DNA from 4 places in the Salipaludibacillus sp. HK11 genome. Region 4 is predicted to be linked to each of the others. Evidence: riboswitches for the same ligand, from Rfam matches in the RefSeq annotation. Region 4 holds a riboswitch; each other region holds the start of a gene.

Region 1 (4,959 bases), 170 kb from region 4:
GACACCTTCGGTTGGTTTTACATGTTAACAACAGCGATTTTTATCGCATTTGTCCTATTTTTAGCACTAAGCCCTTTTGGTAAGCTAAAACTTGGGAAACCAGATGAAAAACCAGAATATAAATTCATTACATGGTTGGGGATGTTGTTCTCCGCCGGTATTGGTGTGGGCTTTGTATTTTGGGGAGTTGCAGAACCTGTCCTTTACTTTTCTGATCCACACCCAGATTACATTGGTGCATCAGAAGGTGTTCGCGCTGCCGCTGGTCTCCGTTACGGAGTATTCCATTGGGCACTACACCCATGGGCAATCTTTTCTTTAGTAGCACTCACATTAGCCTATGTACAATTCAGAAAAGATCAACCAGCATTGATTAGTTCTGCTTTTCAACCTATTTTAGGAGACAGAGCGCATGGGCCTCTCGGAAAAGGGATCGACGTACTTGCTGTATTGGCAACGTCAACAGGTGTCGCTACAACGTTTGGTCTTAGTGCCTTGCAAATTACTGGTGGACTATCTTACTTAATCGATTGGATTCCAAATACCCCAGCGACGCAATTATCAATTATTGCAATCGTTACGGTCTTATTTATGTTCTCGGCCGCTACCGGTATCAACAAAGGTATTAAAATTTTAAGTACACTCAATATAACCATCGCTGCAATACTTTTACTTTTCGTTATCATTACTGGGCCAACATTGTTCATTGCGCAAAATTTTGTGACGACGGTCGGCGGCTACATCACAAATGTGACGCAAATGAGCTTGGATTTAAACCCGTTTGGTGACGGTGAATGGCTTGGCAATAATACGATCTTCTTTTGGGCTTGGCATATTTCATGGGCACCATTTATGGGGATTTTCATTGCACGAATATCTAGAGGAAGATCGATTCGTGAATTCGTTGCAGGGGTATTAATTGTCCCTTCTCTATTAGCAGCACTATGGTTTACTGCATTTGGTGGTACCGCCTTAGATATGATTTTAGGCGGCAATGATCAAATCGGTGGTCTTGTCCAAAATGACGTCGAGGTTGCCTTGTTTGCCATGTTAGAAAATTTACCACTTAGTACTTTCATGAGTATTTTGGCTGTGCTTTTGATTGTCGTCTTCTTTATCACGTCAGCAGACTCGGCTTCATATGTTTTAGGTGCAATGACGAGTGCTGGAAGTTTAGCACCTAAATTATCGATCAAAGTAATTTGGGGACTATTAATTGCAGGTACTGCAAGTGTTTTATTAGTCAGTGGTGGACTCGAGGGGTTACAAACCGCTTCCATCGTTGCCGCTCTGCCGTTTGCGATTATCATGTTGGTCATGATCTTTTCTTTATTACTGATGATGGGGAAAGATTTAAAAGCTGACAGACTCCACACCTCGAAACGTGAGCGCAAAAAAGTCAAAGAAGAAGTATACGGTGGGATGAAAGAAAACATCTACGATGACTTCAAAGATGAAGCGTACGACGAAATAAAAGATGATGTTTATGAACAAATGAAAGACGAAGCATATGATGATTTTAAAGATCAAGCCTACACAGAAATAAAAAAGGACGTCTATGAAAAAGTCAAAGATGAAGTATACGATGATATTAAGAAAGAAGTCTATGATGAATTTAAAGAGAAAATTTATGACGACTTACGTGACGATATTGGTGATCAATTAAACGGAGATTTGGAAGCAGATAAAAAAGACGAATCAGATCAAGATCACCAGAAGGATAAAAAATAATTCATAGTAAAAAACGCATGGTCCTAGGGATCATGCGTTTTTCATCTGCCTTTAAGTTATTAAAAACATCCCTAAAACAAACATAGCAATACATCCAGTTACTGAAAATCCAATATAAATTCCTAGCTCTCGCCACTTACTTTTATTCATCAAGCTAGATGCTTCCACAGTAAAAGTTGAGAACGTCGTAAAAGCACCAAAGAAACCGACTCCGAGTAGTAAAAATATTGGGTTATCATAGTCTACGAAAGGGGTTTCCTGATAAAGTAGCCCAAACAAAACTCCCAACCCTAATGAACCAAGTAAATTAACATATAGCATTGCGGTAGGAATCTTTCTCTGTTTTGTATTATTTTTGATCCATAAACCAAGCAAGTATCTACATACTGCTCCAGAACCTCCACCTAAGGCGACAATAAGGATGTTCACACTTTAACACCTGCTTTCTTCTTACCCGTTGCTACTCTCTGTCCAATAGCGATGCCAAGAAACGCTAGTGCAACTCCACCTAACAAAGAGACTGCAAGATACAAACTGGCTTGAAATAACGTCTCTTGCCCTGCTAAAAATACAGAATCTGCAGCTAACGTTGACATCGTCGTGAATCCACCACAAAATCCTACACCTATTCCTTCCTTCACAACAGGAGGAATTACTTTCACAACAATCCATCCTGTTAACACCCCAAGTAAAAAGCTACCCAGCAAATTTTCAATGACAGTCCCTATAGGGAAAAGTAATGTCATCGTTTGTAAATTGATGACATACCTAAGCAACGTTCCGAGTACCCCGCCAAAAAATATCGATATTATTATCCAAATTTTCAGTTTCATGGTAACCACCTTATTTACTAAATACTCACCTAGCTAGAGTATAGTTCTTTGTCACTAAGCATGACAAATGATTTCTAATGATCAAGAAGAAATTAATGCTCACGCAAACACAGCAATAATGTTTTAAGAGCTGAAATAAACGTTTTCATCATTAACAAAATAGAGTATGATATAAGTAGAAATTACTACAATATTACATTAACTGACGATAATGGCAAACCTATTGAAAAATAGTGGCGCAAAGCTACGGGTCTAAGGAAGACATCTTCTATGATCGCCGAGCTGCCGAAGCAGAAAAGTCTGCTTCTACAATTTATTTGAAGAGGTGGTGATTGCCTTGACTGAGTCATTGATATTTCAAGGTAAAAATGTGGATTCTGCCATTGAGAAGGCACTCCATCAATTAAAACTAGAAAAAAAAGATGTGCATATTGAAATTGTTGATCCAGGTTCTGAGCGCCTATTTGGACTCAATAGATCAAAGGCAAAAATCATTGTTTCTAAAATAGACAACTCTACAACTAGCGATCAAAATGATTCTGGATGGGAAGATTGGCTTAAAAAGGAGATTCAAGATCACCACTCATCCCCATCGCAAGCTACCCCTTTGTCAGACCTTTCTAACCAAAATTTACAAGGCAAAGCATGGGTCAAAGATGGTAGCCTCTACTTTCAAGACACAGAAACGAAAAAACCACTACTTGAAGTGCCACCGGATTTTACTGTTTTAAAAAATAGTGAGCCTGTAAAAGGTAGAACCTATTTAACTAATGGTGATTTATTAAAGTTCGACTTAGAGACAAAAGCGATTGAAACAAAGTGGTCGGTGAAGGTGGACCAGCAACACCAAGAGGTAACTCTAGCTGTTGAACCTGGTTATTATATTATCCCATCCATAGAAGACCACCCTCCTACTGACGTAATAAAGATTCAAGTCGCTCAAGCCACACAAGTTAACAACCAGCTTACAGAAAAAGATGTCTATGACCAATTAGAAAAAATGAAAATTACTGAAAATATTCAGCACGATCGAATCAAATCTGCATGTCAATCCAGCGAACCAGAATCATATATAATTGCTGAAGGAATGTTGCCCAAAGACGGCTCCAATGGAGAAGTTTCTTACTCTATCGACATTCACGAGCGAACAACACCCTTTTCTGAAAAAATCGATGGAAGCATTGATTTCAGAGAATCCATTTACATTCCTTCCATAGAGGAAGGAGAAATGTTAGCTACTATTATGGATCCGACTCCTGGAGAAGATGGAATAAATGTTTATGGTGAAAGTCTCAAAGCGAAATCAGGTGAGCCGGTCATTCTCAAGATGGGTAGTGGGATAGAATATTTGCCAGAAGAAAATAAAATTATTGCAATAACGAAGGGCAGACCGAAAGTAGAACAAATTGGCCAACTTGTACGTGTATCTATTCTACCAAAACTATTACATCGTGGCGATTTGAATATGGAAGACGGTAATATACATTTTGTCGGTGATGTTGAAATAACTGGTCATGTAAATGAACAAATGACCGTCGATGCAGAAGGATCTGCATGGATGCACCGAAATGTTTTTCATAGTTCTATTCAAACGCGAAATTCAATTACCATCGTAGGTAACTCGATTAATAGTTCACTGATTGCTGGTAAGAACAGTTTAGTTTTTGAAGAGATAGCTAAGAAACTAGAGCCATTCATTCACATATTTGAACCTTTCGTTACAGTGTTGAAACAATTAACTCAATCAGCTAAATTCCAGGACACGTATCAAAGCCAACAAGGATTGACTCCTGTTATTAAAGTGTTGGCAGAGACTAAATTTAAGGATTTAAAACCAACAACTACACAGTTAGTTAAAGCCATTAATGAAAGACAAGATTTACTCGACCGAAGCTGGCATACATTTGCGATAAAGTTATACAAAAGCTTTCTTGTTAACAATCACAATGTAATAAAATCAAATTCTGATGTTGATGATCTCATAAATGAAGCGCATAGTTTAATGGAAATATGTCAAAGCCCAATAGAAAACAATTCTTCTATTACTCTTAATTACTCAATGAATAGTGAGATTCATTGTAATGGAGATGTCTATATTCAAGGCAAGGGTTGTGTGAACACTTTCATCCATTCCGATGGAAGTGTAACCATTAAAGGGAAAACAATGGGCGGACGGATTCATGGCAAAGAAGGCGTTACAATTGAGCAAGCAGGTTCAGCCTCAGGAGTAAAAACATTCATTGAAGTCCCATATGACCAACAGATTAAAATCAAAGAAGTCATGGCAGACACTGTTATAAAAGTCGGTGACAAACAATATGTTTTCAAAAAGGATTACTTTGATATTCGAGCTCATTTGGATGAGAATGAAAATTTAGTATTTTATTAAATTGAT
Region 2 (4,959 bases), 1.9 Mb from region 4:
ACGAGACCAATCGCACAAGCACTTCCTCGTTCGCGCGAAGCAGTTTCAAAATCAAGCGATACAAAATTCATGGATGGATTTCCTCCTGATACTTTCTATTCTGTGATTCTACTAGATTAACAGGAGTTGTAAGAGAAGGGAAGAGGGAGTTATACAATTAAGATAGTATAATGAGATTGGTAGAGGATTAAGGATTAAAAAAAGCATGCAATTAGAAGGATTTTAAACTTAAACGGTCTTGGGTACTACAAACTAATAAATGTTGTTTTAAGCTAGTTTGATTATGTTTCTTGAGATGTCGTGTTAAAATATAATCAATATACGAAATGAGGTGTCTTTTTGACAAAAATCAAATTAGGTACGAGTAATTTACAAACTGGAAAAATTTCATTAGGTTGTATGCGAATGGACAAACTTTCTAAAAATGAAGCTGCTAAAGTGATTCATTCTTCGATGGAAGCTGGAATTGATTTATTTGATCACGCTGATATTTATGGAGGAGGAGAATCGGAAAGAGTTTTTGCTGGCGCGGTTGATTTGAAGTCAGGAGTTCGAGATAAAATGGTTATCCAGTCAAAATGTGGAATAAGAAAAGGTTCGTTCGATTTCTCAAAAGAACACATTTTGACTTCTGTTGAAGGTAGTTTGAATCGATTAAACACAGATTACATTGACATTTTATTATTGCATCGTCCAGACTCACTCATGGAGCCTGAAGAAATTGCTGAAGCATTTACGAAATTGAAACAATCAGGAAAAGTTCGCCACTTTGGTGTTAGTAACCAAAATCCAATGCAAGTTGAACTGTTAAAAAAATACATAAAAGAAGATTTGATCATTAATCAGCTTCAATTCAGCCTTCTACATACACCGATGATCGATGCCGGATTCAATGTTAATATGAAAAACGATTCATCTATCGTTCATGACAGTAATATTCTTGAATATAGTAGGTTAAATGACATGACGATCCAAGCTTGGTCACCATTTCAGCACGGTATGATTGAAGGTGCCTTTGTCGGGAATAAAGATTTTCCTGAAGTAAATAAAAAACTTCAGGAAATTGCTGCTGAAAAAGGTGTGACTGATTCAGCTATTGCAATTGCATGGATTTTGCGACATCCTGCTACTATTCAACCGGTAATAGGTTCAATGAATCCAACCCGCATTCAAGATATATCTAAAGCTGTAGACGTCAAATTAACTAGACAAGAGTGGTACGAACTATATTTGGCTGCAGGGAATAAATTGCCATAAATCTTGTATAAATAATCTGTAATCATTTGTTTTTTGATTAAATGTTTTGTGTTTTGTTTTCGATGAATGGAATGGGTAAATTCCCTTTCCATTTATTTTTATTAATGATATTTAAGGTTATTGGCCAGTTTTATTTTACATTTTAAATAACACTTTTGAATTTTGATAAAAAAATATAGGTATTTTGTAATTTATTTGTATAATTGTAAAGGAATTAAAATTTTTGTGGCGAATAAGTGTTAAAGGAGGTTCATGGAGGGGGGATTAGTGAATTAAGAAAGTTTTAATTACTGGAAAAACTCTGGGGTCTGCAAAGGCAATAATAATAATTTATTAATGAAGATAATAGCTTACTTAAATCATTCTGGAAAGAAATTTTAATTAATCATAACTGTTTATGGGATTTAAGTAATGGAATTAATAATAATCATCGTAAATTTATTTAGTGAGGTTCTTAATAACCAAACTTTCGCACTGTTTTCACCAAAAGAGAACATGCATTCTGTTAATTAGGTATAAATATGTTATAATGATAATTAAAGATAATGTTCTATTAAATAGCGAATTTATGTTCAATAGGTTTCAATCTAACACAAAATAAATAAGGGAGCTATGAAAAACTATTTGTACTTGGGCACTTGAATAGTTTGGAGCAGGTAGTGCAACCGACCTTAGCAGGGGGGTTGTATGATGTCTTCTACGATTAATACTTTGCAGGATAATCAGCTGATAGAAATTTATCACAGTGCTAAGGAACTTGAGCTCGATTTAGACTTCATTAAAATATTAGAAGCAGAATTGGATAAGAGGGGCATTAGTAAAGAAAGATATTCTTTTTCTTGATTCTTTTACAAAAGAGGCGATCTCACTGTTAATAGTGAATTGCCTTTTTTGCATCAGAAAAATAAAAACATAAGATTTGATGTTGTTAATTTTTCAAGTAAGTAAAGCTTAATTAGGAGTAAAGAAGCAGTTGATATTTTTTAATCAAATAACAAAAATAAGGGAAAAAATCAGTAAACTTGAGTTTTTCAGCAAAACTTGAGATAATGTCTGATGGCATGAAGATATCGATGTAAATGACACTAATAATACATTTTATTGATCAAGATTTGAAATGAGGGTACAAGAATGAAGACAGAATCAATTTACGGGTTAACGTTTGACCAATTAAAAACATGGTTTGAAGAGCGTGGGCATAAACCTTTCCGAGCGACTCAAGTATGGGACTGGCTATATGTTAAAAGGGTGAAAACTTTCGCTGAAATGACAAATTTAAAAAAAGACTGTATTAAACTGTTAGAAGATCATTTTGAAATGAAAACATTGGAATTACACTCTAAACAAGTATCAAGTGATGGAACGGAAAAGTTTCTATTTAAGTTAAGTGATGGAAATTTAATTGAAACGGTATTAATGAGATTTGCCTATGGAAATTCCGTTTGTGTAACGACACAAGTAGGTTGTAATATTGGCTGTAGTTTTTGTGCAAGTGGATTACTTTCTAAGGATCGTGATTTAACGAGTGGAGAAATTGTCCAGCAGGTAATGAATGTACAGCATAGCATGGATGAAACGGACAAAGACGAACGAGTTAGTCATATTGTTGTCATGGGTATTGGAGAGCCGTTTGATAATTATACACACATGATGAACTTCTTCCGAGTTATTAACAGTGATAGAGGATTAGCGATAGGAGCGAGACATATTACCGTTTCAACGAGTGGTATTATTAAGAAAATATATCAATTTGCTGATGAGAAGCTTCAAGTTAACTTGGCCGTTTCACTTCACGCTCCAAACAATGAACTCCGTACCCGCATAATGAAGGTAAATAAAGCACAGCCCATCGAAAAATTAATGGAAGCTGTTGATTATTACCTAGAAAACACAAACCGAAGAATCACTTTTGAATATATTCTGCTTGATGGTGTTAATGATAATCCAGAGCATGCTAGAGAGCTGGTAGAATTAGTCAAGGACAAAAAGAAGCTGACTTATATTAATCTTATCCCATATAACCCTGTGGATGAGTATATTCAGTACAAGCAAAGTAAAAAAGGATCCATTCTGACATTTTTTGATATTCTCATGAAAAATGGTGTTCAATGTGGCGTGCGTCATGAACAAGGGTCTGACATCGATGCTGCCTGTGGTCAGTTAAGGAGTAAACAAATGCAAAAGGATAAAGCAAAAGCGAAATCTAACGTTTAAATCCGTTCACTTAAGACCTCGCAGTTCTTGCGAGGTCTTATTTCTAATACTTAATAACCTGTAATAATTGCAAAAAAGATTACGAGAAATGGCAGAGCTACTGTGATTGCGCCTCCAATAAAGCCCAGTACAGCGATTAGTTTCCCGTGTTGTTTTGTTGTTTTTATTTCAAATAATGCGATAATACCAAATAAAACGCTAAAAAAACCGAGAAACATACCTACTGGTAGTATTAAAAAAAAGAATATTACTGAAAGAGCTCCAGTAACACCGGAAATAATTGCTTTAACATTGTAGTTGTATTGAGAGGCATTCTTTTCCTGAAAGTTATCTTGGTTTTGATTTTCCATTAAAACTCCTCATTTCTTTATATTATATCGTTCTATTTTACATGGAAACTTATTAGGTAACAATTGTTATTAAAATAGAAGCTGAAAGATTTAATATTTTATATTATTTCACGACACTGTCATCTCGCTCATTATATGATAAGATATTTGAGAAGAATGGCGGCCGGTGTGTTGAATGGGAGGGGAAAACGATTACAGATGATCAGCATGAATATAATAATAGAAATGATAAACCCGAAAAGAAAACTTTAGTAGAAAAAGAAGAAGATTTATTTTTTGATGGTGAAAGATATTACACAAAAGAAGAATTTTTTAATCCAGAGGGAGAATCCGAAGAGAGAGTATCACAACCAAAGATAAAAAGAAAAGGAATGAAAATTTTCATAGCTTCGTTACTGATTGTTGCGTTACTAAGCAACGTATTTGCGATATGGCCAAAGCTCTTTAACCTCCCTGCTATAGACTTCATTGCTACATCGCAGGAATTGTCTAATAATGAAGACGTTCAACTCTACAAAGAATCCATTGTGGTTGTGAGAGCAGGTAATAGCAAAGGAACTGGCTTTTACATTTCAGAAGATGGACATATTATGACGAATGAACATGTTGTAAGTAATGACCCACAACCTGTAGTGACATTTGAAGATGGTGAAAGTTTTCTTACGAATGTCGTAGAAAAAAATGAAGAGTCGGATATTGCAATTCTTAAGATTGACCCCGGCGATTATTCTCCACCAGTATTAGAGTTTGAAGAAAATTGGGAAGTAGGTTCACCAGTTTATGTTATTGGTAATCCACTTTTCTTTAATTATATTGCAAACGAAGGTAATCTAATTGGCACAACTACATTCCAAAGCAGAGCCCAGCCTGTTATTATGCTCGATGCACCTATCTATCAAGGTAGTAGTGGAAGTCCCGTTATTAATGATCAAGGATATGTCGTTGGAGTCGTTTATGCTACAACAAGAGTGGAACATGAGGGTTCAAGGACAAAAGTAGGACTTGCTATTCCTCTCGAAGATTTAGTTGAATTCATGGACTATACAGACTAGCAAAATACAAGAAATCCAATCGAAACTCGGTGAACTAACATAACATATACTGTAAGTTATTATGATAAAGGCGGGTGATTCAATGT
Region 3 (4,959 bases), 1.8 Mb from region 4:
GAAGTTTGTGTTGAGGTAAATAAAACTTCAATGACTCCACTTTGTCATTTCTTCCTATTGGTAGATCTCTCTATACTCGACAGCGAAAGGTGAAAGTGATCGAAGTTTCGTTTTATTGTATATAGCTTCAAAAAGTAGGGATGCCTCTATTTCAGTGAAATAGAGGCAGTTCAATTAATCAGTGTTTAGTTTGGAATACATGTTAAGATCAATAAATTTCCCATGGATTTTTTCAGCCTGTCTTAGTGTCCCTTCAAATGTGAAATTTAGTTTTCTTAGGACCTTTATTGAATTTATATTCCCAGGCTCTATTTTCGCTTCGATTCTATTCATCTCTATTGTTTCAAATCCATAGTTAAGGAGACTAGAGATAGCTTCTGGTGCATAGCCTTTCCCCCATGATTGTTTGGCAATATCGTATCCAATTTCTGCTTTAGCATTTTCAAAATCGAAATAATTAAAGCCACAAGATCCGATAATTTCATTAGATGTTAATTCAATGATTGAAAAACGTATCGCTTTATTTTCTTTAGAGAGTGCATTAATGTAATGAATCATTTCAGTTGCCTGACCTTCATTACTAAAATTAGATATGTTCATGAACTTCGTAATATCAGGATCAGACCATATTTTGAATAAACTAGCAGAATCAGCGGGTACCATTTTTCTTAAATACAATCTTTCTGTAAATAAACTTGTAATCAATAATTCTCCCTCCATTATAGTTTTATATTGGGATAAAATATTGATATCTGCGCATGATTCATTCCCTTCAATTTCCAGATTTAGGTTAATTGTATCGCATCCAGAAAAATGAGTAAATAACTAAAGGGAAGATTCTCTCATTTCTACCTAGTTTTTAAGACCCTCATCTTCGTCGCTTCTGAATTCTAGGATGTCTCCAGGTTGACAATCCAGAGACTTACAAATAGCTTCTAACGTTGATAGTCGAATCGCTTTTGCCTTTCCATTTTTCAAAATAGAAAGGTTTGCCATTGTTATGCCAACACTTTCAGATAGTTTCGTTACACTCATTTTTCTTTTCGCTAACATGACATCAATATTGATGATAATAGCCATTATTTTTCACCTCATACTGTTAAATCATTTTCTGATTTAATAGTTATCGCATTCTCTAACAATCGCTGGAGAACCGCCGTAAAGACTGCAATCACAACAGAAGCAAAAGTAATTGTCATTCCTATAATTGCTATTCCAGGGTGGAGAGCATTTTGTAAAAGAAGAAATAAACTACCTAAGACATATAAGATACTAATTACAATCGCGCAGTATTTTATATTCATTAAGCCCTTTACAGACAATTCCGAAAATGTAGCGTTATTTTTTATGCAGTCCAAAAGTTTTAAAGCCTGATACAAAGCAAAGAAAAACGGGATGGAGGTTACATATAAACCAATTAAGACGGGATATTGCAAATAAGCAAACTCTGGTGCTGCTTCAGTCGAAACACTTGCGATCCAAGGCAACCAAAATATACACAAGGAAAGTATCGTGATTCCAATTAAAATAACTGCAATTTTCAAAAACAATGTAGATCCAGGTTTCATTAAAATCACCTCACTTATTTATTTAATTTAAATTATACATTAAATTTATCGTTTCACAATAAAAAAACATCCTTTATCAGTAAAAATGTTTTCGTAGCACTCGGAAGATTACTTCTTCGGTAGAGATATTCACCTGTAGAACAAGGATCGAGTGTCACTATGAAAAGCGGCAATTTTGTACTTCATTGTGAGAAGAATCTTCGCATGAATGTCTCAGTTAGTCTGTCTGTGAATTCTATTTCAATTTTACTAGTTAAGAAATATCTAAGATTTTTTATCAAGTTCTTATTTTTTGAATTTTATGTTAAATTAAATATTGTGTGATATAATTTAAGGGAATTAGCGAAGAGGCTAGCTATTTGGCTCTACCTAATGAATATTAGTTAGTTGAAGGTGAAAATGTGATTAAATATAAATGTGAGAAAACATCTTCTTTATTTTTAAAAAAATGCATATACTGAAGGAGGTTTAATTCCTACTTTTTCTGTGATTTTTTCATTGTCACTTTCTTGTATCCTTTTTCTGCGTAAATCATTTTTTATGAACGTATTGACTGTTTCATTTTAGACTTAGTATTTTAGAAGTTGATAAGGTTGATAGTAGTTGCTGCTTTTAAACAATAAGCTCAGCATTGTTGATCTGTAGCTGAATAGTATTTAATGAAATAATTATGTCATTAGCTCAAAATAATAAGAATATGTCGGTCTAAAAGGGTCAATTAACTGTGAACCTTTGTTTTTTGATTCGATAAGTTGTTGTTTATTATGAGCCAAAGAGATGCTTATTTCAATGATAATAGAACCAAAAATAAAGATAAAGGCAAACTAATCGAAAGTTTAGGACGCAAAGCCACAGGTCTAAGGTTGAATGACTATGATTGCTGTGGTTGCCTCAATAACAGGGGGATAAATGATGCTAAGCTCTATTAATGATTCAGTTGAAAAACTAGATAATGAGTGGGTTGAACTGATCCAAAAGGCATATGATATGGGAATTCCTATAGAGAAAATTCGGGAATTCTTATCAAAAAAGGCGGTATAGCTAGTTTTGTTTTATTATTGTTGTAAGCGTTATAAATGACTGAAAATTTAAAATAATTAAGTTGATATTTTTCATTATAATGAAACACTCTCTAGGTGATATTTATTTTGAAATTGATGGAGAGATATAGTATTCTAATGTCTGGTCCACCAGTCTGTTAATATTTAGCGGATTGGGGATCAGGCATTTTATTTAGACGAAAGGTCTAACGATGCTATCTTGCTGGTAAAAATTCTTATCAAGTATATATATGAAATGAGACTTTCTCAAAATTATCATTGGAGATAGTCTTTTTTATTTTCGGGTTACTAGGAAACTTTTCCGGAAAGCAAACTTGATTTGCAAAGATAATGTAGAAGATTAGGCATCTTGTGCTGTATGAAAGAAAGAGCGAAAAAGATACAACAGAAGAAGCGCCGTATTATGCATGATAAATGAATACCGACTTAACATAAAAGCAAAATACTTGCATAAACAAGTATTTTGCCTGTACGATAGTAAAAGTGATTAAGGAGATGGTCCAGTGTCTGAATATAGGTTAGAAGATTCGCTAGGTTTTCTTGTTGCTAATGCTGGTCGATCTCTATCAACTAGTGTGCAACGAGTATTTTCCGAACATGGGTTCAATGTAACTACCGAACATTGGACGATATTAGTTCAGTTATGGAATCAAGATGGGCTTAGCCAACTTGAACTTGCAGAACGAACAGGCAAAGATCAAGCGAGTGTGTCCCGACTTATTCAAAATATGTTAAATCGAGAACTTATTTATAGAAGGAAAGATCCTGTTGATGCGCGTTGTAAAAGAATTTACTTAACGGAGATAGGAAAAGAACAACAAGAGAAACTAATGGAGCTTGTTACTATAACATTAATTAAGGCGACAGAAGGAATTGCGGAAGAAGATGTTGCTACAACAAAGCGTGTTCTTAAAAAAATTGCATCCAAAAATGTAACAACGAGTTGGATTTATGAAGAAACAGGTAGAAAGTTGGGGTTAGATGAATAAAATTCTATTAAAAATGGCGATTCTTTCTGTTTCGCTATTAACTGTAATGGCGGGAGCCGCAATATCTCCTGCACTTGGTGACATTGCCCTTGCTTTTCCGGATGTAAGTGAAACATCAATAAAATTAATATTAACGATACCTTCTGTGATGATAATTCCTTTCATATTTGTTTCTAGTCATTTAACAAGACGCTTTTCAAAGAAACATATTCTCTTTGTCGGAATGTTATTTTACTTAATTGGTGGATTAGGAGGGGGCTTGGTATCAAGTATAGAACTTCTGCTACTCTGTCGCGCATTATTAGGAGTAGGTGTTGGATTGCTGATGCCAATATCGACGGCACTTGTCGCTGATTTTTTTGATGGAGAAGAGAGAACTGCAACTATGGGGCAAGTAAGTGCTGCTAATAATCTAGGTGGCGTTGTACTGTTTCTAATGTCAGGTTTTTTAGCTGCGGTGAGTTGGAGGATGGCATTCAGCGTTTATAGTCTAGTTATTGTTGCAGCAATTGTTGTGTTATTATATTTACCGACTACGAGGCCTGAGAAGAAAGTGCCAGGTATGACGGTCGCACCATTACCCAAAAAACTATACGCTTATGGAGCTGCGATGTTCTTTATCGTTCTAGCATTTTATTCGGTTCCTACGAACATGGCTTTATATATCCAAGAAGAAGGAATTGGCAACTCACAAAGTTCAGGAGCTGTTATATCGATAGCAACAGCAGCAGGATTTTTTGCTGGATTACTATTAGGTAGAGTTAAACGATTATTTCAAACTTATTTTATCGCATTCCAATTATTACTAATGGGTACCGGTTTTTTCATCGTTGCTATTTCAAATCATTTATTCTTCATTGGTCTAGGTGTTGGTTTTATGGGGTTTGGATTTGGCTCGATTTTACCTACTGTATTTGACCAAGTATCACGTCAAGTACCGAAATCACAAACCGTTCAAGCGATGGCGATTGTTACAAGTATGCTGTTTTTTGGACAATTTTCTTCGCCAATTGTTCTCGATGGGATAGGTGTTTTATTTGGCAATGAGTCGATTCGGTTTATGTATATGTTTCTGTCAGGGAGCATGATTTTTGTAGCGATAGTTTTTCTAGCGATAGCGATTAAGGTAATGCTTCTGAAAAAAAAGGGGCAAATGCTGACAAATAAGAATGTTTCCTGAATTTTAAAATACATGGTACATTTATTTCTTTCCGTGCTTGACCGTGTGCGACAATCATATGGTCGAGCACTTTTTTTATTAATGTTGGAAATCGTTCATATTTTATCAGGCATTAAAATAAACGTACGTTTTAAAGAGGTAGGCATATGATTACTGTATAA
Region 4 (4,959 bases):
CAACCCTAGTGTTTTCCCACGTAATCGCAAACCTTTAGAATAAATAAGTATTTCCCTCCATAGTTTACCTATATATAGGAAACCATAGAAGCTATTACGGCTGAAGGAGATTTCATGATGTCTATTGATGCCTTTATTATCGGGGGAGCATTCATCGCCATCCATTTACTAGCAAACGAATTTATACCTGATGACCGTATACAACGGTTACGATGGTTCTCTTTTTCAGGAGGACTTGCTGTTTCTTATGTCTTTGTTTATGTGCTCCCTACATTACATAAAGAACAGGATATTGCTAAAAGTTATACAAATACTTTAACGATGGAGTCGGAATTATATTTTGTTGGTTTGTTAGGCCTTCTCCTTTTCTACGGTATTCAAAAAATTGTGAGGAAAAAACAAAATCTGAACTACGAAAAAGCTAGGTCATTATTTTGGATGCAGATCAGTTTTTTTACGATTTATAATATGCTTGTTTCTTACACGGTCCTTTCTCATAAAGTTGCGGGGATACAAGCTGTTTTTTATGGACTTGCGGTTGGTCTTCATTTTATTGCAATTGCCCATGATTTATGGATCGAATACGGGGATCTTTATAATAAAATTGGGAGGTATGTTCTTGTTTGTGGAATTTTGGCTGGCTGGTACATTGGAATGAAGGTTACATTGCCTGCGTTGGTCCAAGCAATTATTTTTGCATTCATTTCAGGGGCAATGATCTTAAATGTTTTAAAATATGAGCTACCTCCTGACCAAGAAGCACACTATCCAACTTTTGCATTCGGCGTCGTCTCCTATACAGTAGTGACGATGTCATTGAAATACTTTTTTCAATGGTAATATAAAGTCACAGAAGCACTAGTGGATAATTTATATTTTTTTGTTCAACCTTAAAAGACATTCTCTCCTGTATTGAGGAGAAAATGCCTTTTAAATAAAAAGTGTCTCTTTATCAGCTAAATAAAGCTGTAAAAGTTTCTTGCCCAGCAATTCCATCGATCTTAATTCCTTGCGCTCGTTGAAATCTCCTTACCGCACTCTCGGTTTTCGGGCCGAATATTCCATCAATTGAACCTGGAGAGAATCCTTTACCTAAGAGTGTAGCCTGTAGAACCCAGGTAATATTTCCTCTTGCTCCTCTCCTTACATTAACAACTGCACCTCTCGTATTTGGGCCCCAAATTCCATCTACGACAAGCCTCCGATTAAATTGTTTGTTTAATTCCGTTTGTAACCCTTTTAACAAAGTTCCTTGTGTTTCAGGTCCGTAAATATTATCAACGGCAATCGAAAGGGCATATCTATCATTTAACGTTGATTGAATCTGACTGATTTCCCCTGATGGTGGAGAACCTTCTTCATCTGATCCGTTTGTCTCATCCGTCCCACTTTCAGTTCCATTCCCTTTTAGATTATAAATCGAAACAAGCCCATTGGTATGTCCTTTGGCTATCGCTTCCAAAAAATCGCTGTCTTTAAGCTTCGCAGCTTCAGCAGCATTATCAATAAATAGATTTTCTGTTAAAATTGCAGGCATGTTTGTACGACGGAGCACCGCAAAATTGGCGCTTTTTCTACCTCGATCTCTCACCCCTATTTGGGCAATAATCTCCGAATGCATAATTGATTGATTCGATCGCGTTTGTGACTTGACATTTCCATTCCAAATATACGATTCAAATCCAGTTCCACCAGCAGCATTCACATGAACAGAAATAAAATAATCTGCTCCCCAGGAATTCGCCAAAGTAGCTCGATTTGATAGTGAAATAAATCGATCATCTTCTCGACTCATCCTCACTTCCACATCGTTAAATCGATTTAACTGTCGTCTAATCCGTCTAGATATATCCAACACAAGATCTTTCTCTCTCAACCCATTCCCTATTGCTCCTGGATCATCTCCACCATGACCAGGATCTATAAAAATCTTAACCATAAACTTCTCCTCCTTTATTTGCAGAAAGCAATTGAGTAAGTTCGACTAGTCCCCTATTTACTTGTACTCCCTAGAAAAAACCTCCCCTTATCCACTATATAATGCGTTGTTAGCTCGAAACGTTTGGACAAGTGAAGGATATTTGTTAAAAATCATCATCTGCTTGCCAATTTTTGAGTTATTCAGCAACCTGCTTAAGATAAATCCTCAATAAATTAGTTTTTTTGGTTTTAATCCTTTAGCTAAGTTAAACATTCTTAAAGTAAAAAAAATACTGATCCATTTGGACCAGTAGCATACATGATTTACATTTATTTAATTGACGTTCATTCATGGAAAAAATGCAAACCTAAAAAAATACAGTACCAATAATAAATTATGACACATTCCCTTTTTGGTCATTCAAAACAATAAAACTTTTTTCACTTTTTCTGTGATTAAAAAATTGTAGAACATCCTCTGGAGTCATCCCTATCTCCCGAGCCTCTTCCATCAATTTTACCCATTCTTTGTCTAAGGTTGAGCCAAATGTATTTTCCATTGCTTCCCTAGACCTCCTTTCCCACAAGTACCTAATAGGCAGCCTGGCGATCATAGGCCTTTTTTTCAGACCGTTAGACCCATAGCTTTGCGCCACTGCTTTTAAGCAGGTTTGCCTTTTACTAGTAGGAAGATTTTAATCAAAGACAATGTGCTAATCGACGAAGTTACCATTGATATGTTTAAATTTTCTATCTTATTCAAGTGTACTCTTCCATCCCTAGAATTCCTTCACCTGTCAACCTGTCTAAATTTTAATATACAGGGCAAAGGTTAAATCTAAGTTAAATAAAGGGAAAAAAATGATTCTTTTTTTAAATTAGTATTAAAAATATACTAACCATAGAATAGCCACCTACAATGCTAGTTAACATCTTGAAACTTATAACCAAACCCACGCACCGTCTTAATATGAGACGGATGAGCTGGATCTTTCTCAATTTTCTTTCGCAAATTACGAATGTGGACGGAGACTGTTTTCAAATCTCCAAATTGGTCAATACCCCAAATTTGATTATAAATCTGTTCTGAACTAAACACTTGGTTAGGGTTCTTTAGAAATAGCAAGAGCAATTGGAGTTCCTTTGCATACAATGAAACGAGTTTATTATTAACAAACACTTCAAAGCTATTTAAATTTACAGATATTTCGCCCGATTGTAAGACTCGGGTACTCTTCACCTCACCGAAAGACTGTAACCCATTTCGACGTAAATTTGCCTTTATGCGGGCCTCTAATTCAGCAAGGTCAAACGGTTTCGTAATATAATCATCTCCGCCTGCATTGAGGCCTTTCACTTTATCAGTCGAAGATCTCTTACAACTCATGAAAATAATCGGAACATTTGTTATTAATCTAATTTTCTCACAAACTTCAAACCCTTCCATTCCAGGTAAAAGAATGTCCAATAATACTAATTCTGGTTGTTGTTCTGGGATTATATTTAAGGCATTTATCCCATTCTCAGCTGTAAAAACGAGATATCCTTTTTTTTGTAAATATAATGAAGTCAATTCACGAATGTCATCATCGTCTTCTACAATTAATATTTTCTCTGGATTCACTTACTCACACCCCTTCGTTTTTCACTGAATCTTTGAAAACAACTGGCAACGAGACAAAAAAAGAAGTCCCTGTTTCCGCTGAACTTTCAACCCATATTTCGCCTTTATGATATTCAATAATTTCTTTCGTTATCGCTAAACCTAACCCTGTCCCACTATCACCAGAATAATTGCTCCCTTTATAAAATCGTTCAAATATGTGGGGCAATGTCGATTGATCGATGCCAATTCCGTTATCCTTTACCTCAATAACTACCATACCATCAAACTCAAACGTTTTATTGTTTCGCTTATTTTTTGATACCTCCGCTGAAATCGTGATCACTCCACCAGAGGAAGTGTGTTTGATCGCATTAGAGATCAAATTAGAAAAAACCTGATCCATTCTCTCAATATCAATAAGGAGAATAGTTGTATCCACTCTATGTAGATAGTTTACATTCGTTTTTATAAGATTTATATTACTTTGATTCACTTCTAATTCAAATCTGTTATACACATCTAATAGCCATGGTTCAAGTTCAATATTTTCAATATTTAATCTCATTTTTCCAGATTCAAACTTTACAAGGTCAAACAAATCATTAATAAGACGATCTAATAATTTCACCTTATTTTCTACAATATTTAAGTATTTCAAGTTGCCAGCATCAATGTATCCTTCCTTAACCGTTTGCACGTAGCCTTGTAAAAACGTGATAGGCGTTCCTAATTCATGAGAAATATTCGATAGTAAATGAACTCTACCTTTTTCCATGTCAATTAATTCTTGATTTGATTCGATTAATTGCTCATTTCTCTCTGCTAATTCTTTCGTTCTCGCATCCACTTTATCTTCTAGATCATTATTTAAGTTTTTTAATTTGATATTTATATTTTTTAACTCCTCCGCTCTGTCTTTAATTTCTTTATCAGCCTGCTTTAATCGGATCAACGTCTTAGTTCGAGACAATAACTCTCTTTTATCTGAAGGCTTCGCTAAATAATCATTTGCTCCTACCTCAAACGCAGTAATACGATCTTCTACTTGATTTTTCGCTGTTAACATTAACACTGGTAACTCTGACAATGAATATTTTTCTCGTAACCTTTGACAAACTTTATATCCCGATATTTTAGGCATCATCACATCTAACATGACTAGATCATATGTACGACCTTCCTCGATCAATTCCAATGCCTCATCCCCATCACTCGTTGTATCAACCTGATACCCTTCTAAAGAAAGATAATTAATCAATACTTGTTGATTCACTGGGTCGTCGTCTGCCACTAAAATCGTTGCCTTTTTTTCTGACGAAGTATGTGGCTTTCTGCTAGAAAAAAATGATGTACTAATTGATTCATTTAGAAACAACTCTTCAGGATTTATTACTTCTGAAGTTGATACAGATTCATTGAAAAGTGGTAACGTA

The links. A riboswitch is a leader RNA that binds a small molecule or an ion and turns the genes downstream of it on or off. The one in region 4 is predicted to bind cyclic di-GMP.
Region 1: it holds a riboswitch for cyclic di-GMP, as region 4 does, so the genes downstream of both, ACM26V_RS19990 (flagellar assembly protein A) here and ACM26V_RS20785 (anti-repressor SinI family protein) in region 4, are expected to answer to the same signal.
Region 2: it holds a riboswitch for cyclic di-GMP, as region 4 does, so the genes downstream of both, sda (sporulation histidine kinase inhibitor Sda) here and ACM26V_RS20785 (anti-repressor SinI family protein) in region 4, are expected to answer to the same signal.
Region 3: it holds a riboswitch for cyclic di-GMP, as region 4 does, so the genes downstream of both, ACM26V_RS05015 (anti-repressor SinI family protein) here and ACM26V_RS20785 (anti-repressor SinI family protein) in region 4, are expected to answer to the same signal.

What each region holds. Positions count from the first base shown of each region.
Region 1 covers NZ_CP181045.1:4,204,986-4,209,944, reverse strand. The annotation lists gene ACM26V_RS20005 (BCCT family transporter) at 1-1,731, shown strand, start outside; gene crcB (fluoride efflux transporter CrcB) at 1,783-2,160, opposite strand; gene ACM26V_RS19995 (fluoride efflux transporter FluC) at 2,157-2,564, opposite strand; cyclic di-GMP riboswitch class I at 2,768-2,854, shown strand; gene ACM26V_RS19990 (flagellar assembly protein A) at 2,902-4,953, shown strand.
Region 2 covers NZ_CP181045.1:1,116,870-1,121,828, forward strand. The annotation lists gene ACM26V_RS05665 (3'-5' exonuclease) at 1-71, opposite strand, end outside; gene ACM26V_RS05670 (aldo/keto reductase) at 340-1,257, shown strand; cyclic di-GMP riboswitch class II at 1,854-1,937, shown strand; gene sda (sporulation histidine kinase inhibitor Sda) at 1,945-2,100, shown strand; gene rlmN (23S rRNA (adenine(2503)-C(2))-methyltransferase RlmN) at 2,389-3,471, shown strand; gene ACM26V_RS05685 (DUF4190 domain-containing protein) at 3,522-3,821, opposite strand; gene ACM26V_RS05690 (S1 family peptidase) at 4,193-4,873, shown strand.
Region 3 covers NZ_CP181045.1:956,388-961,346, forward strand. The annotation lists gene ACM26V_RS04995 (AAA family ATPase) at 1-19, shown strand, start outside; gene ACM26V_RS05000 (GNAT family N-acetyltransferase) at 175-705, opposite strand; gene ACM26V_RS05005 (helix-turn-helix domain-containing protein) at 853-1,080, opposite strand; gene ACM26V_RS05010 (DUF2975 domain-containing protein) at 1,092-1,568, opposite strand; cyclic di-GMP riboswitch class I at 2,377-2,462, shown strand; gene ACM26V_RS05015 (anti-repressor SinI family protein) at 2,478-2,609, shown strand; gene ACM26V_RS05020 (MarR family winged helix-turn-helix transcriptional regulator) at 3,133-3,618, shown strand; gene ACM26V_RS05025 (MFS transporter) at 3,611-4,798, shown strand.
Region 4 covers NZ_CP181045.1:4,375,635-4,380,593, reverse strand. The annotation lists gene ACM26V_RS20795 (hypothetical protein) at 115-840, shown strand; gene ACM26V_RS20790 (N-acetylmuramoyl-L-alanine amidase) at 953-1,939, opposite strand; gene ACM26V_RS20785 (anti-repressor SinI family protein) at 2,316-2,480, opposite strand; cyclic di-GMP riboswitch class I at 2,515-2,606, opposite strand; gene ACM26V_RS20780 (response regulator transcription factor) at 2,843-3,544, opposite strand; gene ACM26V_RS20775 (ATP-binding protein) at 3,549-4,959, opposite strand, start outside.